3 regions of the Pseudoalteromonas sp. SG43-1 genome follow, and region 3 is predicted to be linked to each of the others. Evidence: predicted binding sites of a transcription regulator. Region 3 holds the regulator's gene; each other region holds the start of a gene.
What was found. Region 3 encodes FliA, which starts transcription of late flagellar genes. Its sites were predicted from a motif close to CTAAAGNTNNNNNNNNNNNNGCCGATA; they were not measured.
Positions count from the first base shown of each region.

Region 1: a site for FliA is predicted at 4,487-4,513, ahead of pomA (flagellar motor protein PomA). Genes of this name have one in related genera too.
Region 2: a site for FliA is predicted at 5,013-5,039, ahead of H5159_RS16035 (VC2046/SO_2500 family protein). Genes of this name have one in related genera too.

Region 1 covers NZ_JACJFD010000034.1:2,928-9,889, forward strand. The annotation lists gene H5159_RS18585 (DNA topoisomerase III) at 32-1,972, opposite strand; gene H5159_RS18590 (hypothetical protein) at 2,018-2,524, opposite strand; gene H5159_RS18595 (flagellar motor protein MotB) at 2,737-3,657, opposite strand; gene pomA (flagellar motor protein PomA) at 3,660-4,427, opposite strand; gene H5159_RS18605 (exodeoxyribonuclease VII small subunit) at 4,749-4,991, shown strand; gene ispA ((2E,6E)-farnesyl diphosphate synthase) at 4,994-5,881, shown strand; gene dxs (1-deoxy-D-xylulose-5-phosphate synthase) at 5,987-6,962, shown strand, end outside.
Region 2 covers NZ_JACJFD010000025.1:31,323-38,284, forward strand. The annotation lists gene H5159_RS16005 (NCS2 family permease) at 1-948, opposite strand, end outside; gene H5159_RS16010 (tetratricopeptide repeat protein) at 1,067-1,531, shown strand; gene H5159_RS16015 (SulA-like leucine-rich domain-containing protein) at 1,830-2,264, shown strand; gene H5159_RS16020 (YchJ family protein) at 2,303-2,782, shown strand; gene H5159_RS16025 (diguanylate cyclase) at 2,857-3,774, opposite strand; gene H5159_RS16030 (DUF6172 family protein) at 3,969-4,271, opposite strand; gene H5159_RS16035 (VC2046/SO_2500 family protein) at 4,451-4,978, opposite strand; tRNA gene H5159_RS16040 (tRNA-Tyr) at 5,091-5,175, shown strand; tRNA gene H5159_RS16045 (tRNA-Tyr) at 5,225-5,309, shown strand; gene H5159_RS16050 (M48 family metallopeptidase) at 5,373-6,071, opposite strand; gene H5159_RS16055 (MHYT domain-containing protein) at 6,388-6,962, shown strand, end outside.
Region 3 covers NZ_JACJFD010000007.1:49,573-56,534, reverse strand. The annotation lists gene H5159_RS07400 (chemotaxis response regulator protein-glutamate methylesterase) at 1-331, opposite strand, end outside; gene H5159_RS07395 (chemotaxis protein CheA) at 390-2,609, opposite strand; gene H5159_RS07390 (protein phosphatase CheZ) at 2,625-3,398, opposite strand; gene cheY (chemotaxis response regulator CheY) at 3,416-3,799, opposite strand; gene H5159_RS07380 (RNA polymerase sigma factor FliA) at 3,840-4,550, opposite strand; gene H5159_RS07375 (MinD/ParA family protein) at 4,577-5,437, opposite strand; gene flhF (flagellar biosynthesis protein FlhF) at 5,430-6,911, opposite strand; gene flhA (flagellar biosynthesis protein FlhA) at 6,933-6,962, opposite strand, start outside.

The sequences.
Region 1 (6,962 bases), on a different contig from region 3:
AGTAATATGGTTTAATAAAAAAGCTCTGTTGCTAACTAGCAACAGAGCTTTTTTTATAACTCGACTTTTTAAAGGTCGCTTTTCCACCTCGTTTAGCAAAACGTTTTTTAGGTGAGCTTTTTGGTAACTTCGCAAATGCATTGCTATCGCAGTTTGCTGCTAATTGAACAAACCCATTTAGGTCAGCAAGTAAAGGCTGTAAAAATTGCTGATAACTCATTGCCTGCTGTGCAATATCACCTAAGCTCGACTCCCACTTTGCGGTTAAATCAGGACTCGCTAAACCTTGTGGTAATACGCTAATAAGAGCAAGCCCCGTTTCGGTCGCTCTAATTGACTTACCTTCACGTTTTAAAAAACGCCGCTTAAATAGCAACTCGATTATTCCCGCACGTGTTGCCTCCGTACCTAAACCATCAGTGTCTTTTAATACTTTTTTAATTTGTGGATCTTTAACATAACGGCTAATGCCCGTCATCGCAGCCAATAATGTGGCATCGGTAAAATAAGCTGGGGGTGATGTATGCTTTTCGACTACTTCGCCTTTATCGCAAAAAAGAGGCATACCTTTTGTTAAAGGAGGTAGCGAGGCTTCATCTTTTAATTCAGATTTACCCATTAACACCTTAAAACCCAAGCTTACATCTTGCTTTGCATTTGCCTTAAAAAGCCCACCAGCAATAATTACCTCAGCTTTAGTTTCGTTATATATATAGTCGGGATAAAACTGAATTAAGTAATGACGGCTTATTAATTGATATACCTTTGCTTCGTCACCGCTCAAACTCGCTGACTTTAACTGCTTAGCCGTAGGCACAATGGCATGATGGGCAGCTACTTTTGAATCGTTAAAACATTTACTACCCTTTTTCACATCTGCCCCGTTTACTAATTCACTGCTTTGCCCCCCATTTGCACTTATTGCCTTTAAAATAGCAGATGCTTCTTGATGGTGATCTTTGGGTAAATAACGATTATCTGAGCGTGGGTAAGTTATTAATTTATGACGTTCGTAAAGTATTTGGCAAATATCCAATACTTTTTGAGCTGGCATACCAAATGCTTTAGCCGCATCGATTTGTAGTGCAGATAAATTATAAGGTAATGGAGCACTTTGCTTTTTTTGTTTTTGGTCGAGAGAAGTAAGCTCAGCACTTTGCTTTGTAATACGTGAAGCAACATTTTCTGCAAGAGCTTTGTTAAGTATTCGCCCTTCTTCATCTTGATGTGGCTCACATGCTTTACTAGGAACCCACTTAGCTATGAATGGTTGATTATCTGGAGTAAGCAAATGCGCCAATACATCGTAAAAAGGCTTAGATACAAAGTTCGCTATTTCGTTATCTCTATTAACAACAAGACCTAAAATAGGGGTTTGTACTCGCCCTACCGAAAGTACATTACCAAACCCTGCTTTTTGCCCTGCTAACGTATATGCACGCGTTAAATTCATACCAAATAGCCAATCAGCACGAGAGCGCGCTAAAGCAGATACACTTAACGGAATAAAATCTCGATTAGAACGCATAGTACCCAGTGATTTTTTTACTGCGGACAAATTTAAATCACTAATGAGTAAACGTTGCGTACTTTGCTTTTTAGCCTGACTTATTTTGGCTTCTTCTATTACTTGATCGACTAGTAGCTGGCCTTCACGGTCTGGATCGCCAGCGTGAATAAGTTGCGAGGCCTGTTTAATTAATTTTTTTAAAACAGTGAGCTGTTTGCGAGTTTTGGTTTTGGCTTTTAACTTCCACTGTTCAGGTATTATAGGTAAGTGTTCAAACTGCCATTTTTTAAAGCGCTCATCATAGTCATCGGGTTCTGCTTGTTCTAGCAAATGCCCAATACACCACGATACACAATCGCCATTAGCGACTTCTATATAACCATCATGTTTTTTATGTGGTTTTGGTAAGGCATCAGCAATTGCTCTGCCTAGTGATGGTTTTTCTGCAATGTAGAGTTTCATGGGAGTCGCTCACTCACTGTTTATATAAACAGTAGTTTAGCACAGCTATTTTGAAGGTGGGGAGTTTTCTATTTTTGACTTTACACTACCTTGCTTAGTGAAAAGGATAATTAAAGGTAAATAGCATACAACCACCGTGGCAATATTGATAAATGGCATTAGGGTCTGATAAATAACGGTACTGTAAGCTAAATCCCACAAATGGCGGTCAACTAATCGGAATAGTTGTAATATAGGTGCGCCAATAACAACTAGTTGCCCAATAACACATTGCCATAAATAAACTTTATCCTTTATACCCCAGTAAGCTATAAGTGCCATCCAAATAATATCTGTGATCGCCCAAACTAAATAACGATAAATATAAATGTCATCAAACGCTCGTAGGCTTGAAGCAGTTAGGTTACCAAAGAGGAAAAAAGCTGCGGTAAGTAATACGAATCGAAAGGCTAGGCGATCTTTAAATACAAAAAATATAAAAATAGCCGGACTTAGCATTAAAACCCAGCTTTTGCTTAAAATACTAACAATATATAAAAACCATTCAGGCAAAATACTCTGCCCTATTTTGTTTTTTTATCGTCATCAGTACCATCACCATTACCCGGCATGTCGCAATATTTATTGATTATTTTCACAGGCACTCCATTACATATGTTAAGGAAATGTACTGTAAGCTAAAATGACGAAATTGCCAAGATACTTAAGGCAATCAAGTACCTTAAATCAAAACAAACATAGTGAAATATAACACAAGCAATAACTTAGCGCACATCAATAGGAGCAGACTCTTTAGCCTTACCTTGCAGGATTGATATTTCTACTCGACGGTTTCTTCGGCGATCTTCATTTGAATCGTTTGGAACAAGTGGACGAGTATCAGCTCGCCCCACTACCATCATGCGGTTTTTATCAAACCCTTGCACCGTTTGCAGCTCGCTTGCTACAGCTACAGCTCGCTTTGACGATAAGTCCCAATTATTAATATATAGCTCATTCGATACCTGAAAATCGTCGGTATGGCCAGATACAGTTATTTCGCCAGGTACATCTTTTAACAGTACACCAATATCTTGAATTATGGGTTTAAACTTAGGTTGTAAAAATGCACTACCCGAAGGAAATGAACCATTCTCTCTAATACGAATAATTATTTGCTGCCCTAAAGATTCAAGCTCAATTGCACCATCTATTATTTGCTTTTCAAGCTGCTGCGCGATTTTTTTAACGAGCTCGTTAGTTTGTTCCTGATCGGCCGCTGAAGTTGCTTGCTCTGACGATTGCTCTTGAGAAGTACTACGAGATTCGCCACCACGTTTATCCCCGCGTTGTTCTTGCCTGCCGCCAGCTGAGCTTTCATCTCCAGCCTGAAACTCTAACATTTGTTGAGTCATTTCTACTGTTTGTTGCTGAATGGTTTCTATTGGGGTTGGCTCTGGTTTGCCTGGGGTAAACTCCATAGCAATAACAGAGGTACCTTTAGGGATATCTTTTACTTCAATTTTATTCTGCACACCAAAAGCAAACTTCATAGAGCCCGCAATTTGTTTAAACTTAAGTACATCCATTTCTGAAAACGCAAGCAAGAGTACAAAAAAGCACATTAACAGTGACATTAAATCGGCAAACGTTCCCATCCATGCTGGTAGGCCTGGTGGTGGGCATTTGCACTCTTGATCAGACATAATTACTCCTCGGTATCTACTTTGCGTTTAGATTCAGCTAAGTAATTTTTCAAAATACCTTCGATAACTTTTGGATTTTGGCCATCTTGTATACCTAAAATAGCATCTAAAATTAAACGCTGATTCATAGCTTCTTCGTCTTTACGCAGTTCAAGTTTTACCTGAATAGGAATTGCCACAACATTGGCTAAAAACGCACCATATAAAGTTGTTAAAAGCGCTACCGCCATTGCCGGGCCAATTGCTTTTGGGTCATCCATGTTAGATAACATTGCAACTAAGCCAATTAGAGTACCAATCATTCCCATTGCTGGTGCAATATCGGCTAATGACTTAAATAAGCCTGCGCCCATTTCATGTCGAGTAGTGGTTAAAGAGATATCTTTTTGAAGTGTGGCGCGAACAACATCTGCGTCATGGCCATCAACAAGCATGTCGACGCCTTTGCGCATAAATGGATTTGGGATTTCAGCTTCTTCGAGTGCTAAAAACCCCCCTTTACGAGCTGAATCAGCAAGTTCTACTGCTTTTTCAATAAGCTCTTCTGGCGTTTCAATTTTAAACATAAACGCTTTAGCAACAACTTTACCTATACCCAAAAACTGCGACATGGTGAAATTTGATAAAACAATGAAAAGTGAACCACCAAATACAATTACACTAGAAGGAGCATCGGCAAACATAGCCATTTCACCGCTACTACTCATAAACATAGACATGACAATTAAGCCAATTGCGCCTAGGATCCCGATTATGGTTGCTAAATCCACATTTCCTCCAGAAGTTTCATGCTTAATGGCCTTATCATAAACTTTTATTATTAACTGCTTATCGGCAACATATTGAATTGCTTAAGCCATTTTTATAAATAAACATAAAAAGCAGCCTTTAGCACTATTTTAGATCAAGTTATAAGGGCTACCTAATTATCAATTGATTTATTAAACTAACAGACCGCTATTAAGGCTTTATTAATACACTTGAAATATAATTTAACGTTATAAAGGTAAAAAACCTATATCATCCTTTGACCTAGTTTAGCATTCCCCCTAAAATTGACCCCTAAATTTATTATGTAAGCTGAAATAAAGATGGCGACTAAAAAACCTGAAAACTTAAGTTTCGAACAAGCACTAGAAGAATTATCTACAATCGTTAGTGACATGGAACAAGGTGACTTATCGCTTGAGCAATCGTTAAAGCAATTTGAGCGTGGAATTGCATTAGCAAGTGCTTCATCAGGTAAATTACAGCAAGCAGAACAAAAAGTATCAATTTTGATGGGGAATGGCGAAAAGTCAGTTCTTACGAATTTTGATAATGATATGGAATAGCTGTGAGCATAAATAATTATATCGAACGTGCTCAAAAAGATGTAGTAGCGACCTTACAACAGCATTTTAAACAGTCTCTCGATACTGAAGAAACAGTCAAGAACGCCACCCAGTATGGATTATTTAATGGCGGTAAAAGATTACGTCCATTTTTAGTTTATGCCACAGGTAAAATGCTCGGTGCAAACCAGCAAGACTTACATGTACTTGCAGCTGCAATTGAGTGTATCCATAGCTATTCGCTAGTTCATGATGATTTGCCCGCTATGGACGATGACGACTTACGCCGTGGCCGCCCTACTTGCCACATAGAATTTGGCGAGGCAAATGCAATTTTAGCCGGTGATGCCCTACAAACACTCGCCTTTGAGCTTATTGCGAATCACAAATTTACATGCTCGTCGCAAACACAAGTAAAAATGATTGCTACGCTTGCCAACGCATCAGGCCTTGAGGGCATGGTAGGCGGACAAGGTCTTGACATAGCAGCAACAGATAAAGTAATTACCGTACAAGAGCTTGAGCGAATACATAAGCTAAAAACCGGAGCTTTAATTAATTGTGCAATTACACTTGGTGCACTGTGCAGTGAAAAGGCAGATCAACAAACCTTAGAAAATTTAAGCATTTTTGGGTATGCTATAGGGCTGGCGTTTCAAGTACACGACGACATTTTAGATGTTGAAGGCGATACGGTTACTTTAGGTAAACCACAAGGCTCCGATATTGCCGCGAATAAAGCGACATATCCGGCGTTATTAGGTATGCTAGGCGCTAAAGAAAAGGCGCAAAATTTAATACAACAAGCCCATGAAGCGTTGGCAAATATAGATGCTGACACAACACTTCTTGCGTCGCTAGCAAATTACCTAATTGAGCGTGACCACTAATTTTTGCTCATACGTATTGCAATTAGCACTGACATTATTACTCAACATTAATTATTCGTAAAAGCTTTGAATGAATTAATGTTAGCGAAGGATATATATAAAACCATGACACTTGATAGTAGCAAGTATCCATTACTTAATTTGGTTGACGAGCCAGCCCAATTGCGTGACTTAGCGCAAGACAAACTCCCTGCATTTAGCAATGAGCTGCGCGATTATTTACTCAACTCAGTATCGCAAAGTAGCGGTCATCTAGCGTCTGGTTTAGGGACGGTTGAACTAACCGTTGCGCTACATTATGTTTATAACACTCCAGACGATCGCCTAGTTTGGGATGTGGGTCACCAAGCTTATCCACATAAAATCCTTACAGGTCGTCGCGACCAAATGCACACTATTCGCCAAAAAGACGGTTTGCACCCTTTTCCTTTTCGCGATGAAAGCCAATACGATACGTTTAGCGTAGGTCATTCAAGCACCTCTATTTCAGCTGCCTTAGGTATGTCTATTGCCGCCCAAAAAGAAGGCAAAGGTCGAAAATCTGTAGCCATTATTGGTGACGGAGCTATCACCGCAGGCATGGCATTTGAAGCGATGAATCATTTAGGCGATGTAAAATCAGACATGCTTATTATTTTAAATGATAACGAAATGTCGATTTCAGAAAATGTTGGCGCATTAACAAATCACTTTGCCCGAATTTTATCAGGTAGCTTTTATACTAACATTCGTGAAGGCAGTAAAAAGTTACTCTCAGGTGTGCCTCCGGTAAAGCAACTTGCCAGTAAAATGGAAGAGCACATTAAGGGCATGATGATCCCGGGGACCTTCTTTGAAGAATTAGGCCTAAATTACATAGGCCCAATTGATGGTCACGATGTAAACATGCTTGTAGATACATTGCGTAATATGCGTAATTTAAAAGGCCCACAGCTTTTACATATAAAAACGCAAAAAGGTAAGGGCTACAAACCGGCTGAAGCCGATCCTATTGGCTACCATGGTGTACCAAAATTCGATCCGAGCACAACTAGCCTGCCTAAATCTAAACCTAGCGCTGCTACTTTTTCAAAAGTTTTCG
Region 2 (6,962 bases), on a different contig from region 3:
AGTACGTCCGCCAACAGAAACACCAGCAACCGATTCTATATACGATGTAGTCGTAGACGTGCCTAGCATCGCACCTGCAATTGTTGCTGAGCTGTCAGCACTTAGTGCGCGTCCTAAACGAGGCATGTTACCTTTTTCATCAGCTAAACCAGCTTTTTGAGTGACTGCAACTAATGTACCCGAAGTATCAAAAAGATCGACAAACAAGAATGCAAAAATAACACTCATCATTGATATATCAAAAGCAGCGGCAAAATCTAATTGCATAAAAGTAGGCATTATTGATGGTGGCATAGCCATAACACCGTGATATTCAACTAGCCCTAAACTTAGTGCAATGCCTGTCACTAATAAAATACTAATAAGTACACCGCTTTTAAAATCGCGGTATAAAAGCGCTGCAATTACAAAAAAGCTTAATATAGCTAATAATGGGCCTGGGGAAGTAATGTCGCCCAATTGCACTAGTGTTGCTGGGCTTGAGACAATAATACCTGCATTTTTAAGGGCAATTAAGGCTAAAAAAGCACCTATACCTGTTGCGATAGCTCGCTTGAGCACCAGAGGTATGGCATTAATAATCCATTCTCTGACTTTAAATAAGCTTAAAAATAAAAATATACAACCCGACATAAAAACAGCCCCTAATGCGGCTTGCCAGGTATAACCCATTCCTAATACGACGCCATACGTAAAAAAGGCATTTAGTCCCATGCCAGGCGCTAATGCTAATGGATAATTAGCCCACAAACCCATTATAAAACAGCCTATCGCAGCTGCTATACAGGTAGCTACAAATGCAGCCCCTTGGTCCATCCCTGCCTCAGCAAGCATAGCTGGGTTTACAAATACAATGTATACCATAGTGATAAAGGTAGTTAGGCCAGCAACGCATTCGCGTTTAACTGTTGAGTTATTTTCGCTGAGTTTAAATAAGGCTTCAAACATAATAAACTTGTGATAGTAAAAAGTGACGAGATTTTAACATAAAAATTATCTTTTACAGGACATTTTACCTTGCTATATACTAAACTGTTAAAGTAGTTAAAATAATAAATGAACCAATATGCTTAAAACAACACCTTGTGAGCAAGACTTAGAGCAACAGCTAGACAACATTTTAGGTTTTGTTACTCAACCAGAAAGCAGCCCCGCGCCCATTGATAATAAAAAAGATGAGCAAAGTACTATTAATAAAGCCCTATATTATTTAAAAAATAATCAAGCTCCATTGGCTGCAAAATGGATGCGCCTTGCTGCAATGGCAGGAAACCATAGAGCACAGTTTTATTTAGGTTTATTTTTTGTAAAAGGTGAAGGCGTGCCACAAAGTGTATTTCATGCTGTAGCGTGGTTTAGCTTAGCGAGTAGCCAAGGGTACGCACCTGCCACTGCAGCGGTTACAGATATACGCAAACATATCGAAACTAAGCGATTTAAAGATGCTCAATGTTATGCAGCAAGTTTGTACGAACAAATCCACCAACTCCAGTTTTCTCATATGATCCCTCGCACCAGTGAAAACACATAAACTAACTAAGTAATAAGTACTGTATACAGTGTTGAAAAATACTGTATATAGTTACAAAGATACTCCTACACAGTATAAAACCCACAAATGAAAACACTACTCAAAAATTTATTTTAAAACAACCCCCTCAAAAACAAGCCTATAACAATTTGATTAATAAAGAATTATAGATTTAAAAATAAAAAATAATGATCAAAGGCTGAATAACTGTACAAATAAATAGCATAAAATGCTTGCACGAAAGCACTGTATAAACTACTGTATATGAATACTGTATAAAAACCCAGTGAGTGAAACTATGTTACAGCCTATTACCGTAAGAACAGTTAAAAGTTACCAACAAGACGAGCAAAGCGATTGCGTAAATTTGATCCAAATTGAAGATGAAATTTCAGCGACCTTTGAGCTTTTAAAAGTATTACACCAATACAATAGCTCTAATGCATGGACGTTACTAATTGCGCCAGATCATGTACCTAGCAAAGCTTTACTTGACTCATGCTCTATTGATACAAGCAAATTACTTGTTATTAGACAGAAGCACCTAGTAAATTTAGAGTATGTATTAAATTCTGCGTTACATAATGGAAACTTTGCAGCGGTAATTACCTGGACCGATATAGTTAATAACCAACTACTTACAAATCTATCGTTCGATTTAAGTAAAACGAATACAAAACTATACTGTTTTACTAAAAACGCTCAAACCACAGAGATACCACTCGCTCAATAAGCTTGTTAAACTAATGTTTTAGATTCTGTATTATTATTATGACTTCATTCAATACCACATTATGTTTTTGCAGCAGTGGGCACAATTATGCCGATTGCTGCGAGCCGCTCCACTTATTTGTAAAGCAAGCTGACACTCCTGAACAACTTATGCGCTCACGATTCAGCGCTTATGTTATTAAAAATGCAAAATATGTTTATCAAACCTACGCAAAAGAAAAACAAGCTGAGAATCCGGTTAAAGAAATCAATGATTTTGCTAACAGCTGTCGATTTATAAATCTTGATTTAATTGACTCAAGCCATGATGGCGATACTGGAACTGTAGAATTTAAAGCCCAATATTTTTATCAAAACTTATTTTGTGAGCTTCATGAAAAATCGCAGTTTATTAAAGAAAACACTCAATGGCGTTATTTAGATGGCACTATATATCCTGTTGAAGATATTAAAGTAGGCAGAAATGATGACTGCCCATGCGGTAGCAATAAAAAGTACAAAAAATGTCATAGCATGTAATAAATAATCTTATTTAATATTTATCACCTAAAAGGTGTTTTTAAGTGGCAGAGTGATTTATTAGCTAACTAAACTTAAAAACACACTTTGTTACGCCCTTGCATTTTAGACTCATACATTTTTTCATCTGCGATCTGCAACGTGTTTTTGTTATTTACGTATGGTTGTAGGGTTGCACCGCCAATACTAATAGTCACAAAATCATATTCTGAATATTTGTGTAATATTCCTAAATCGGCCACATTTTGTTTAATTTTATCAGCAACACAAATTGCACCTTCAGTGCTTGTATGCGGTAGAACAACTACAAACTCTTCGCCGCCATAACGCGCAACAAAATCGGTTGGCCTTTGCAAACTATTAGTAATAGTTTGTGCTACTAGGTTTAACACCGTATCCCCCTGCACATGACCATAGATATCATTGTATTGCTTAAAGTAATCTATATCGATGAGTAATAGTGCATAGTCAACTTTTTCTCGTAAGGCGCTTCGTTCCATTTTAGAAAAATGTGCATCAAAATAACGGCGATTGAATACTTTAGTTAAATCATCTAAAAATACTTTTTGATTGAGTAAGTCGTGTTGTAATTTTAACGTTATATGGGCACGAACCCTTCTAAATAGTGTTTCTTTTATAATCGGCTTTTTAATAAAATCAACAGCTCCGGCTTCCCAACACTCTTCTTCTTCGTTTTCAAAGGATGTAACAAAAATAACTGGGATATCCTGTGTTTCAGTATTATTTTTTAATTTTAAACATGTATCAATACCACTCATTCCACCCATATTAATATCGAGTAGGACTATATCGGGTACATTTACATTACAAATTTCAATTGCTTCTTCACCACTTCCAGCTGTTGTCACATTAAAATGCCCAGATAATATTTTTTTTAATACGATTAAGCTTAATAACTGATCGTCAACTATAAGTACTTTAGAATTCTTTAAACTTAGTTTTAATTGATGGTCAGAGTAATTTATTGGCATAGTAAAAATGTTTTGTTTTTTTAATTAAAAACAGCCTATAGCATCACATTTTGTTATGCAAATGTTAGTTAACAGGAGTTCTACTTAGTTGATTACTAATAAAAATGCTTTTTAGTAAATCTTTATTGCATAAAAACAAAAAATGAGCCACTTGGGCTCATTTTATAACTTTGAATACTTAATTTAGTTAAGTATTATTCGTCATCATCTAAATCTAATTGCTGACGTTGAGCAGGTCGAGCTAAAATCTCTACGTAGAAAGAGGTCAAACCTTGCTTTTCAATTTCGCCAATTTGGTTACTTAATTCAGCAACGTGCACAACTTGCGCATCTTCAGCTGTGTTACCAAACTTACAGTCAAATGCCCAATAGTCAGCATCTTCAGGTAGCGTTTTATTACGCTCTCTTTTCAAATATTTTTTCACTTCGTGCTTTGCAGCATCAACCATACGAGGGTATTTGATTTTCTCGTGATTTAGCGTGAATGTTTTCTTCATTACGTTCCTAATTACCTTGGTTTAATGATAATGGCATTTCATGTCATACCATTTGACGCCATTATAGCAATTGCATTTAATTTTTGGATGCTTTTTTTTCATTAAATCAATTATTAGCAAATATATAAAGCAGGCCCGTTATAAAGCATATATTAACTGATGATTATTACAATCATATATCACACCGCAATAAGCTGAAGTGGTTGATGTATTGCATCATTATTAAGGCTGTCGTAAAAAGCAGCTGCATCTATAGGAGGATTAGCAAGTTGTGTTTGTTCGCTTTTAATTCTTCTTCTGACAGCAAGCTCACAGTTATCTATTATATTAAGTGGAATATGCTTATCATCATTTCTAATCGCAAGTGGTTCAGGCTTTAAGCACTGTCTTAACTTAATACTTGTCAGACCGCAGCGCTCTCCTTCTTGAGATATTAATGATGCATTAAACTGTCCAACCAACATATTGTATTCATCAGGGGCTAAAAGTTGCTTTGGACCTGCGCCAAATTGCTTTCTTAATGCCTCTTCTTCTATAACTAAATTATCTATTTCAGTTTTTGGTAAATGAAATTGGCTAAAGTCGAGTGCGTCATGTGACAGCATCGCTAATAATAGAGAAAATTCGCCACGGCGATTTTCATGCACACTATTATTGAGCCTACTGTTTAACTGACTCTCTGTGATTAACAAATCATCTAATTGCATAGTCTTTAGTCGATTGTGGTAACTGATAGATATTTATCGGCTTTATTTCAATTTTCTTTAGCTTTTTTCTTTACTTAAATACGCAATTTGCTATTATCAGCGCCGTTGCATTGGAGGGGTTCCCGAGCGGCCAAAGGGATCAGACTGTAAATCTGACGGCTCAGCCTTCGCTGGTTCGAATCCAGCTCCCTCCACCACTTTTCTTACCGCTAAGTTAAGTGGGGCCAAATGTAACAAAAATAGTGTGGAGGGGTTCCCGAGCGGCCAAAGGGATCAGACTGTAAATCTGACGGCTCAGCCTTCGCTGGTTCGAATCCAGCTCCCTCCACCACTTCTTTTTTATTCCTATATTCCTATATTCCTATATTCCTATATTCCTATATTCAGGTTAACTTCAAAATACCCATTGTAAACTCATGCTGTTTTTCTTTAGCCATGTTGATGATGCTTTATAATTAGGAAAAAAACGCTCAACGTGTTGCCAAAAAGCTTTACTGTGGTTTAAGTGACGTAAATGCGCTAACTCGTGGACAATCACATAATCAATAGCATGATAAGGCGCTCCAATTAAATGCAAATTAAATGTTAGCTCTCGCTTACTGTTACAACTTCCCCACTTTCGCTTATAAATAGCTACTTTTAGACTCGTAGGTAACTCTTCACCCATTTGTGCGCAGAAGTACGCTAAACGCATTTCTATATATGCAGTTAGTTGCTCTTTTAAATATTCTTCAAGAAGTTGCTGATATTTTTGCGAAGTATTTTTAACGCGCGAAGAGTGCGTAATAAGCAAGCTGTCGTTACTGTTTATTACTTCGGACTTAGTACCTTGCTTAAATTCTATGTTTTCAATGCTATCAAAGATTAAAATTTGTTTGTCTTTGAGCGGGTTCTGTCTGTTATCAGCAATATTGTGCTGTTTAGTTAATTGAGCATTTACCCACACCTGCTTATCAAAAAGCCATTCTTGAATGTGTTTATTACTAACAAACTGAGGGGCATATACAGTCACCTTCTTGTTATGTACTTTAATGGCAACCGTTTTACGTTTTATACTTTTCTTTAACTGATATTCAAACACTTTCATACTCATTAATGATATTGCTACGAGAAAATTCACCAGCAATTAATAAAACCAAATAAAGTGTAATTTTCGCTTAGTTAAGCCAATTCATTAGTTTTATTAAGGTTACTCGATAGAAACTTAAATATGACCATATAAATCTAACTTAGTCCTGTGACAGGCAATACATTAGAATAAAAAACACCAACTAAAAAACTAATGCCTGATAAATAAAAGAAAACTAAAAGTAATAAATTCGTTATTTTAATCACTTCATTGAATTAACAGTTTATTTATTAATTAATTAGATTAAACTTGATAAATAAAGATTATATTTTGAGCCATTATGTTATCAGCTTTTTTTATCACAGACCAAGATCCTAGCTTAATCATTAATGGCGTTTACGATCCTCTATTAGTTTCAATGTCATTGCTAATTGCTATTTTTGCAGCCTTTTTCACCATTCGGCTTATAGAGCTCGCAAAAGAAACTCAATTTCCTAGCTACCAACGTTTAGCAAATGTGACCGCTGCTACTGTTTTTTCGGCTGGTATTTGGAGTATGCACTTTATTGGTATGCTTGCCTTTTCACTGTGTACTAATATTGATTATGATCCATCAATCACTCTCCTTTCTTTTATACCAGCATTTATAGCATGTCAGTACGCTGTATCAATGCTAGTAAATAGTAAAGGGAATCTAAAAGTATTGTCGATTTGCTCCGTGTTACTAGGAGCTGGCATTGGCACTATGCATTATAGCGGCATGGCTGCAATGGATCTTGCTCCTTTACTTAGATATGATCCATTGATTTTTGCGTTATCAATCATTGTTGCTGTAGCCCTCTCCTTTATAGCCCTTTACAGTCGCTTTAATCTTGAGCGTTTTTTACCCTCTTTATCACCTCTTCAAAATAACTC
Region 3 (6,962 bases):
TATCTTCAAATTTTTTCGGTAAAAAATCCATTGCGCCAGCATCTAACGCATCAAACGTTGCTGTTGCACCATCACGTGTAAGTGATGAAAACATTAAGATAGGAGTTGGGTTACTCGCCATTATCTCTTTAACTGCGCTAATACCATCAAGCACAGGCATTTCGACATCCATGGTGATCATGTCAGGACGCAATTGAGCTGCTTTCTCAACAGCCTCTCTGCCATTAACAGCAAAGCCTATAACTTGTATATCGCTATCTTGCTCAAGGATTTCGCTTACTCTACGGCGAAAAAAGCTTGAATCATCAACAACTAAAACTTTAACGGCCATTTAGCTCTCTTATTAAATTTATGCGTAGGTATATATTAAATATATACCTACTTTATTATTAGCCTGCGTAATGTTTTAACATGTTTGGAACGTCTAAAATCAGTGCAATGCCGCCATCTGAAGTTATTGTAGCGCCTGCCATACCTGGCGTTCCTTGAAGTAACGCATCAAGCGGCTTAATCACTACTTCTTCTTGGCCAATTAATGAGTCAACAACAAAACCAATTTGTTGCGTACCAATTTGTACAATAACGACGTGACCTTTAGATTTTCGCTGAGAACGATCTGAGCCTTTTACTAACCAATGCTCAAGGTAAAATAACGGTATCGCCTTTTTACGCACAATAATTGTTAATTGCCCATCAACTACATTCGTCTTCGTTAAATCTAAATTGAATATCTCACTAACACCAGCCAGTGGTAACGCAAATGTTTGTGCGCCAACAACGACCATTAATGTCGGTAATATAGCCAAGGTAAGTGGTACTTTTATTTCTAAAATAGTACCAACACCAAGTTCAGACTGAATGCTTACTGAGCCATTAAGTTGCGTGATCTTAGTTTTAACTACGTCCATTCCTACACCACGGCCTGAAATATCAGATATTTCTTCTTTTGTAGAAAAGCCAGGTGCAAAAATCAGGTTATATGCTTCGGTGTCAGAAAGTCGACTCGCTTGGTCATGATCGAGTACGCCTTTACTAATTGCAATTTTTTTCAGTTTTTCAGCATCCATACCTGCACCATCATCTTTGATGGTTAGCAAAATATGGTCGCCCTCTTGAGACGCTGATAAAGTAACATTACCTGTTCTAGGCTTACCAGCTGCTTCACGAACAGCGGGCATTTCAATACCATGGTCAACTGAGTTTCTAACTAAATGCACAAGCGGGTCGGCAAGTGCTTCAACTAAGTTTTTATCTAGATCGGTTTCTTCACCAATAAGTTTTAAATCAATATCTTTATTTAAGCTACGTGCTAAGTCGCGTACAACGCGAGGGAAGCGACCAAATACCTTCTTAATTGGTTGCATTCGTGTTTGCATAACCGCACCTTGAATATCCGCAGTCACTACATCTAAGTTAGAGATTGCTTTACCCATCGCTTCACTGTCTGAGTTAGTCGCTAAACTAACCAAACGATTTCGTACAAGAACTAACTCACCAACCATATTCATAATTTGATCGAGTCGTTTTGTATCTACGCGAACAGTGGTCTCTGCTGCTGGTGGCGCTGATTTTTTTGGAGCTGCTGCTGGTGGTACTTTAGCTACTGGCTTCTCTGGCGCTTTTTCAACTGGTTTTGGAGTAGGAGCTTTAGCTGGCTCAGCTTTTTTTACTGGTTCACTCACTTGTTTAGCTGGCGGTGAAACAGGTTCAGGTTGTTTTGCAGCTGGCGCACTTTCTATCGATTTAGGAGCAGTGCCTTTACCATGAAGTTCATCAAGAAGCGCTTCAAATTCGTCATCACTAATTTCATCATCTGATGAATTAACTGTATTTACAGCTGGTATAGCAGATTCTACAGGTGTTTTATTGGCATCATTTTGTTCAGGTTTGCTCGTAACTTCACCAAAACTGCCAACACCATGTAACTCGTCTAATAAGCTGTCAAATTCATCATCAGTAATATCACCACTAAAATCACTACTACTTGCTACTGGTTTTTCAACTGCAGGACCTTGTCCTTTACCGTGCAGCTCATCAAGTAAGCTTTCAAATTCGTCTTCAGTGATTTCATCTATTTCAGCATCGCTAACCGAAGGCGCTCCGCTAAATAGTTCATCAAATGCAAACGGATCTTCATCATCAGCTACCGGTGTATCCACCACTTCATTATGAGGTTGTTCAACCTCTGTTTGTGAAGAGGCTTCAGTGGCTTCGGCTTCTGTTGGAGGTAGACCTAAGATATGAAGAGTATGAAGTAATTCAGGATCTGCAGGTTCAGGCTTGTCTCTGTTTTGGATAGTCGCAAACATCTCATTAATGGTGTCTAGTGCTTGTAAAATAACATCCATTAACTCTGAGTTGACTGTTCGCACGCCTTGACGTAGTAAATCAAATACGTTTTCAGCACCGTGACAAGCATCAACAAGTTCTGTCATAGCTAAAAAGCCTGCACCACCTTTTACAGTGTGAAAACCTCTAAATATAGCGTTTAGTAACTCGGTATCTTCTGGATTATTTTCCAGCTCAACTAACTGTTCAGATAAAAGCTCTAGGATTTCTCCAGCCTCTACAAGAAAGTCTTGTAAAATATCTTCATCGACTTCAAACATGCAGTTACTCTCCTCTTAGAAGCCCAAACTTGATAAAAGATCATCAACTTCATCTTGATCAGATACAACATCATTACGCGATTCTTTATCAATAATAGGGCCTTCAGGACCTGCTAAAGTTTGTGTGGCAACTGGTTCTTTTATTTTTTGTTGTTCTACTTTATTCGCGGTGCTGTTACTGTCGTCTTGTTCAGCAAACGCAGTTAAAAGATGCAGTAAACTTTCTTCTACTTCCCTAACAAGTTCGATAACACGGCGAATAACTTGACCTGTTAAGTCTTGATAGTCTTGAGCCATTAATACATTTGTCATTAAGTTTTGAAGCTCATCAGTCTTATGATGAGAGTTGTTCATAAACTTATCGATGCTATGGCAAAGTTGCTTAAACTCACCAAGCTCAATCTCGCGGCTCATTAAACGATCCCATGTCGGTTTAATATGAGATATTTCGTCCGCTAACTGTTGGGCTATAGGTAAACTGGCCTCCACTGCATCCATTGTTTTATTAGCCGCATTTTCTGTCATTTCTATAACATAATTAAGCCGCTTTTTAGCATCTGGAATCGCATCTGTCGTTATATCAGTTAAGCGAGTATCAAGCTCAAAACTTTTAAGGGCTTCGTGCAGTTGACGAGTCAACTTTCCAACTTCAGCAAATAATTCAGACTGCTCTTTAGATGCAGCCTCTAAAATCAACTGATTTGCTTTGTCTTGCTCATCATTTTCTAAAAAAACAACGAGCTGACGAGCTTGTTCTAACGTTATTTGAGGCGCAGCTGGTGCTGGCATAAGCCTCTCCCCCATCATTAGCCTAAGCGTTCAAATACTTTTTCTAATTTAGTTTTTAATGTTCCAGCCGTAAATGGCTTAACAATATAACCATTAACACCAGCTTGCGCTGCAGCTATTATTTGTTCTTTTTTAGCCTCTGCCGTTACCATTAATACAGGGATATGTTTTAACTTATCGTCTGCACGTATTGCTCTTAAAAGATCAATACCCTGCATTCCAGGCATATTCCAATCCGTAACTACAAAATCAAACACTTGATTTTGCAACATAGGCAAAGCTGTAGACCCATCATCAGCTTCTTGAACGTTAGTGAAACCTAAGTCACGTAACAGGTTTTTTATAATGCGTCTCATTGTTGAAAAATCATCAACTACAAGAATTTTCATGTTTTTATCCAAAACATCCCCCAGTGAGGTATTAACCTTTGTTTACTTACTACTAATTTATCCAGTCATTGATTTTAGCTTTAAGCTTAATCATCGCCTGACCATGTATCTGACTTACACGCGATTCACTTACATCGAGTATATGTCCTATTTCTTTTAAATTCATTTCATCGTTGTAGTACAAAGAAAGCACCATTGCATCACGCTCTGGTAATGACTTAATTGCACTTAGCAAAGACTCATTAAACCTATCATTTTTAACATTATTAAAAGGTTTATCTTGTGCTAAATCTTGGCCTACAGGAGTAATAACATCCTCATCTACACCAAGGTCTTCAATGCCTAATATTTTACTCGTATTCGCATCATTTAAAATATGATGGTACTCATTGAGCGAAATTTCAAGTTTTTCAGCAACTTCTATGTCCGTTGGTTCGCGGTTCAGACTACTTTCGAGCTCAGTAATTGCTTCTGCAACTTGCCTGTTTTTACGGTGAACTGAACGAGGAGCCCAATCACCACGGCGCATTTCATCAAGCATAGCACCGCGAATACGAATACCTGCAAAAGTTTCAAAGCTTGCGCCTTTTGTTGCATCAAAGTTTTTCGAAGCTTCTATTAAGCCTATCATTCCTGATTGAATTAAATCATCAAGTTGAACGCTAGGTGGTAATCGAGCAATTAGATGACATGCCACTTTTTTAACAAGTGATGCATGCTTCTCAACAATCACATTTAAATTTTGTGTTGATTGATATCCCATAGCTCTATTCACCAGTGTTGTCATAATTAACCGTTTACTAGTTTCTCAATGAAAAACTCTAAATGCCCAGATGGTTGGTTGGGTATTGGCCATTTAACTGCTTTTGTTGCCAGCGTTTTAAACGCAAGAGCGGCTGGCGAATTTGGAAAGAGCTCTACTATTACTTTTTGACGACGTGTTGCTTTGCGCATATTTTCATCATAAGGAACCGTTGCTACTAGCTCCATTGATACATCTAAAAAGCGGTCGGTAACTTTAGATAGCTTTGCAAACAATTCAGTGCCTTCACGCATACTGCGCACCATATTGGCAACAATTTTAAATTTATAAACGCCGTGCTCACGACTTAATACTTTAATAAGTGCGTAAGCGTCGGTGATTGATGTCGGCTCATCGCATACAACAACCATTACATCTTGCGCTGCACGCGAGAAGCTCAGTACCATGTCTGAAATACCAGCAGCTGTATCTACAATTAAAATATCAAATTCGGTATTCAATTCGCTAAACGCACGAATTAGCCCAGCATGCTCAGATGGTGATAATTCAACCATACTTTGCGAACCCGATGTAGCGGGTACAATTTTAATTCCTGCAGGGCCTTCAACTAAAATTTCATCAAGCTCACATTCACCAGACAAGACATGTGACAAGTTACGCTCTACACGTAAACCAAGCATCACATCACAGTTTGCTAAACCCAAGTCAGCATCCAGCACTAATACTCGATTACCTTGCTGCCCAAGTGCAATAGCTGTATTTAGAGAAACATTTGTTTTCCCTACTCCACCTTTACCACCGGTTACAGCGATAACTTTTACGCCGTTGTTATTGTTTTGACTCATTTTGCGCAGGCCGCTTGCTTGATCTAATACTGTGTTAATCATACATCCCTACTGTGCTTGGCGCCACTGCTTGGTGCCTTGAATGTTGTTCTTTTGTTCTTTTTAAATATAATTGCTCAGCCTTTTTAACTAGTTTCTCAGCATTTGCAACACGAATATCCTCTGGTACTCGTTGACCATTAGTAAGATACCCTATTGGAAGGCGATTTTGAATCGCAATACTAATAATCTCACCCAAACTTAATGATTCGTCTAACTTAGTGAAAATACAGCCACTTAACTGTACTTTTTTAAAGTGACGTACAGTTTCTTGCAATACATTAATTTGTGCTGTCGCGCTAAGTACTAAGTAGCTGCGAATATCTACACGTTGGTTACGCATTAACGTGTTTAATTGCTCAGTTAAACGTAAATCTCGCTGGCTCATACCTGCTGTGTCAATTAATACTAGACGTTTATTTCGTAAATGATATAAAACTTCAGCTAATTCATTAGCATCTTTAACTTGCTTAACACCACAACCAATAATACGACCATATGTTGCAAGTTGTTCATAAGCACCAATTCTGTATGTATCAGTGGTTATTAACGCCACTTTATCGGCACCATATTTTTGTGCGCCTAGAGCTGCAAGCTTAGCAACAGTCGTTGTTTTACCCACACCTGTTGGACCCACTAACGCATATACACCACCTTGGCGAAGTATTTCATTATTGGTTGTTTGCATTTGATCTTCGACCATAGTTAACAATGCTTTCCAACCTTGCTTACGAGACACATCATCAGGTACAAAACATGCCATTTGCTGTGCTACTTCTTTATCGATACCCATACCGACTAAACGGTCAACCATACAAGCGCGTGTTGGATCGCGACGCGCCATATCTTGCTGCATCAAGCCTGATACTTGGTGTTCTAATAATTGACGGATTGCGTTCATTTCTTCACGCATTGTTGTCATTTCTTCGCTTTCATTATTAGGTGCTTGTTGGCGAGTGGTTACTGGGCTATCTAAATCATCAAAGTCGCGGTCTAAATCATCAAAACCTAAGCTATCCGCTTGAGTTTGTGGACGAACTGGCGCAGCAACTTCAGGAGCAAACATATTTTTAGTACGCTGCCCCATATCAGGTTCTTGATAGTTATCAGTAGTATCAATACCCGATTGTGAAAACATCGATGCAAGCTCAGGAGAACGAGGACGCGGTGATTGACGCTCTAATAATGCTTGTAGGCTGTCAGCAACTTTTGCTTGAGGCTCAGGCTTGGCACGCTGTGGCTCTGGTTTTACAAAGTTATGCATGCTTTGTTGTGGCGCCTGAGTACGCGGCTCTGCAGGGCGTTGTGGTTGCGCTGCTACTTTAGGGGCTGCTTTGTCATAATCAACTGCCGCTACAATTTCTACACCGTTAGCCAGTTTTTTATTTGACATAATAACCGCATCAACACCTAACTCATCTTTAACTTCTTTAAGTGCTGTGCGCATATCTTTAGCAAAAAAACGTTTAATTTTCATGATTCAACCCCTGTTAAAATCTTATTGTTGGCCTACCGAGCTTACAATTTT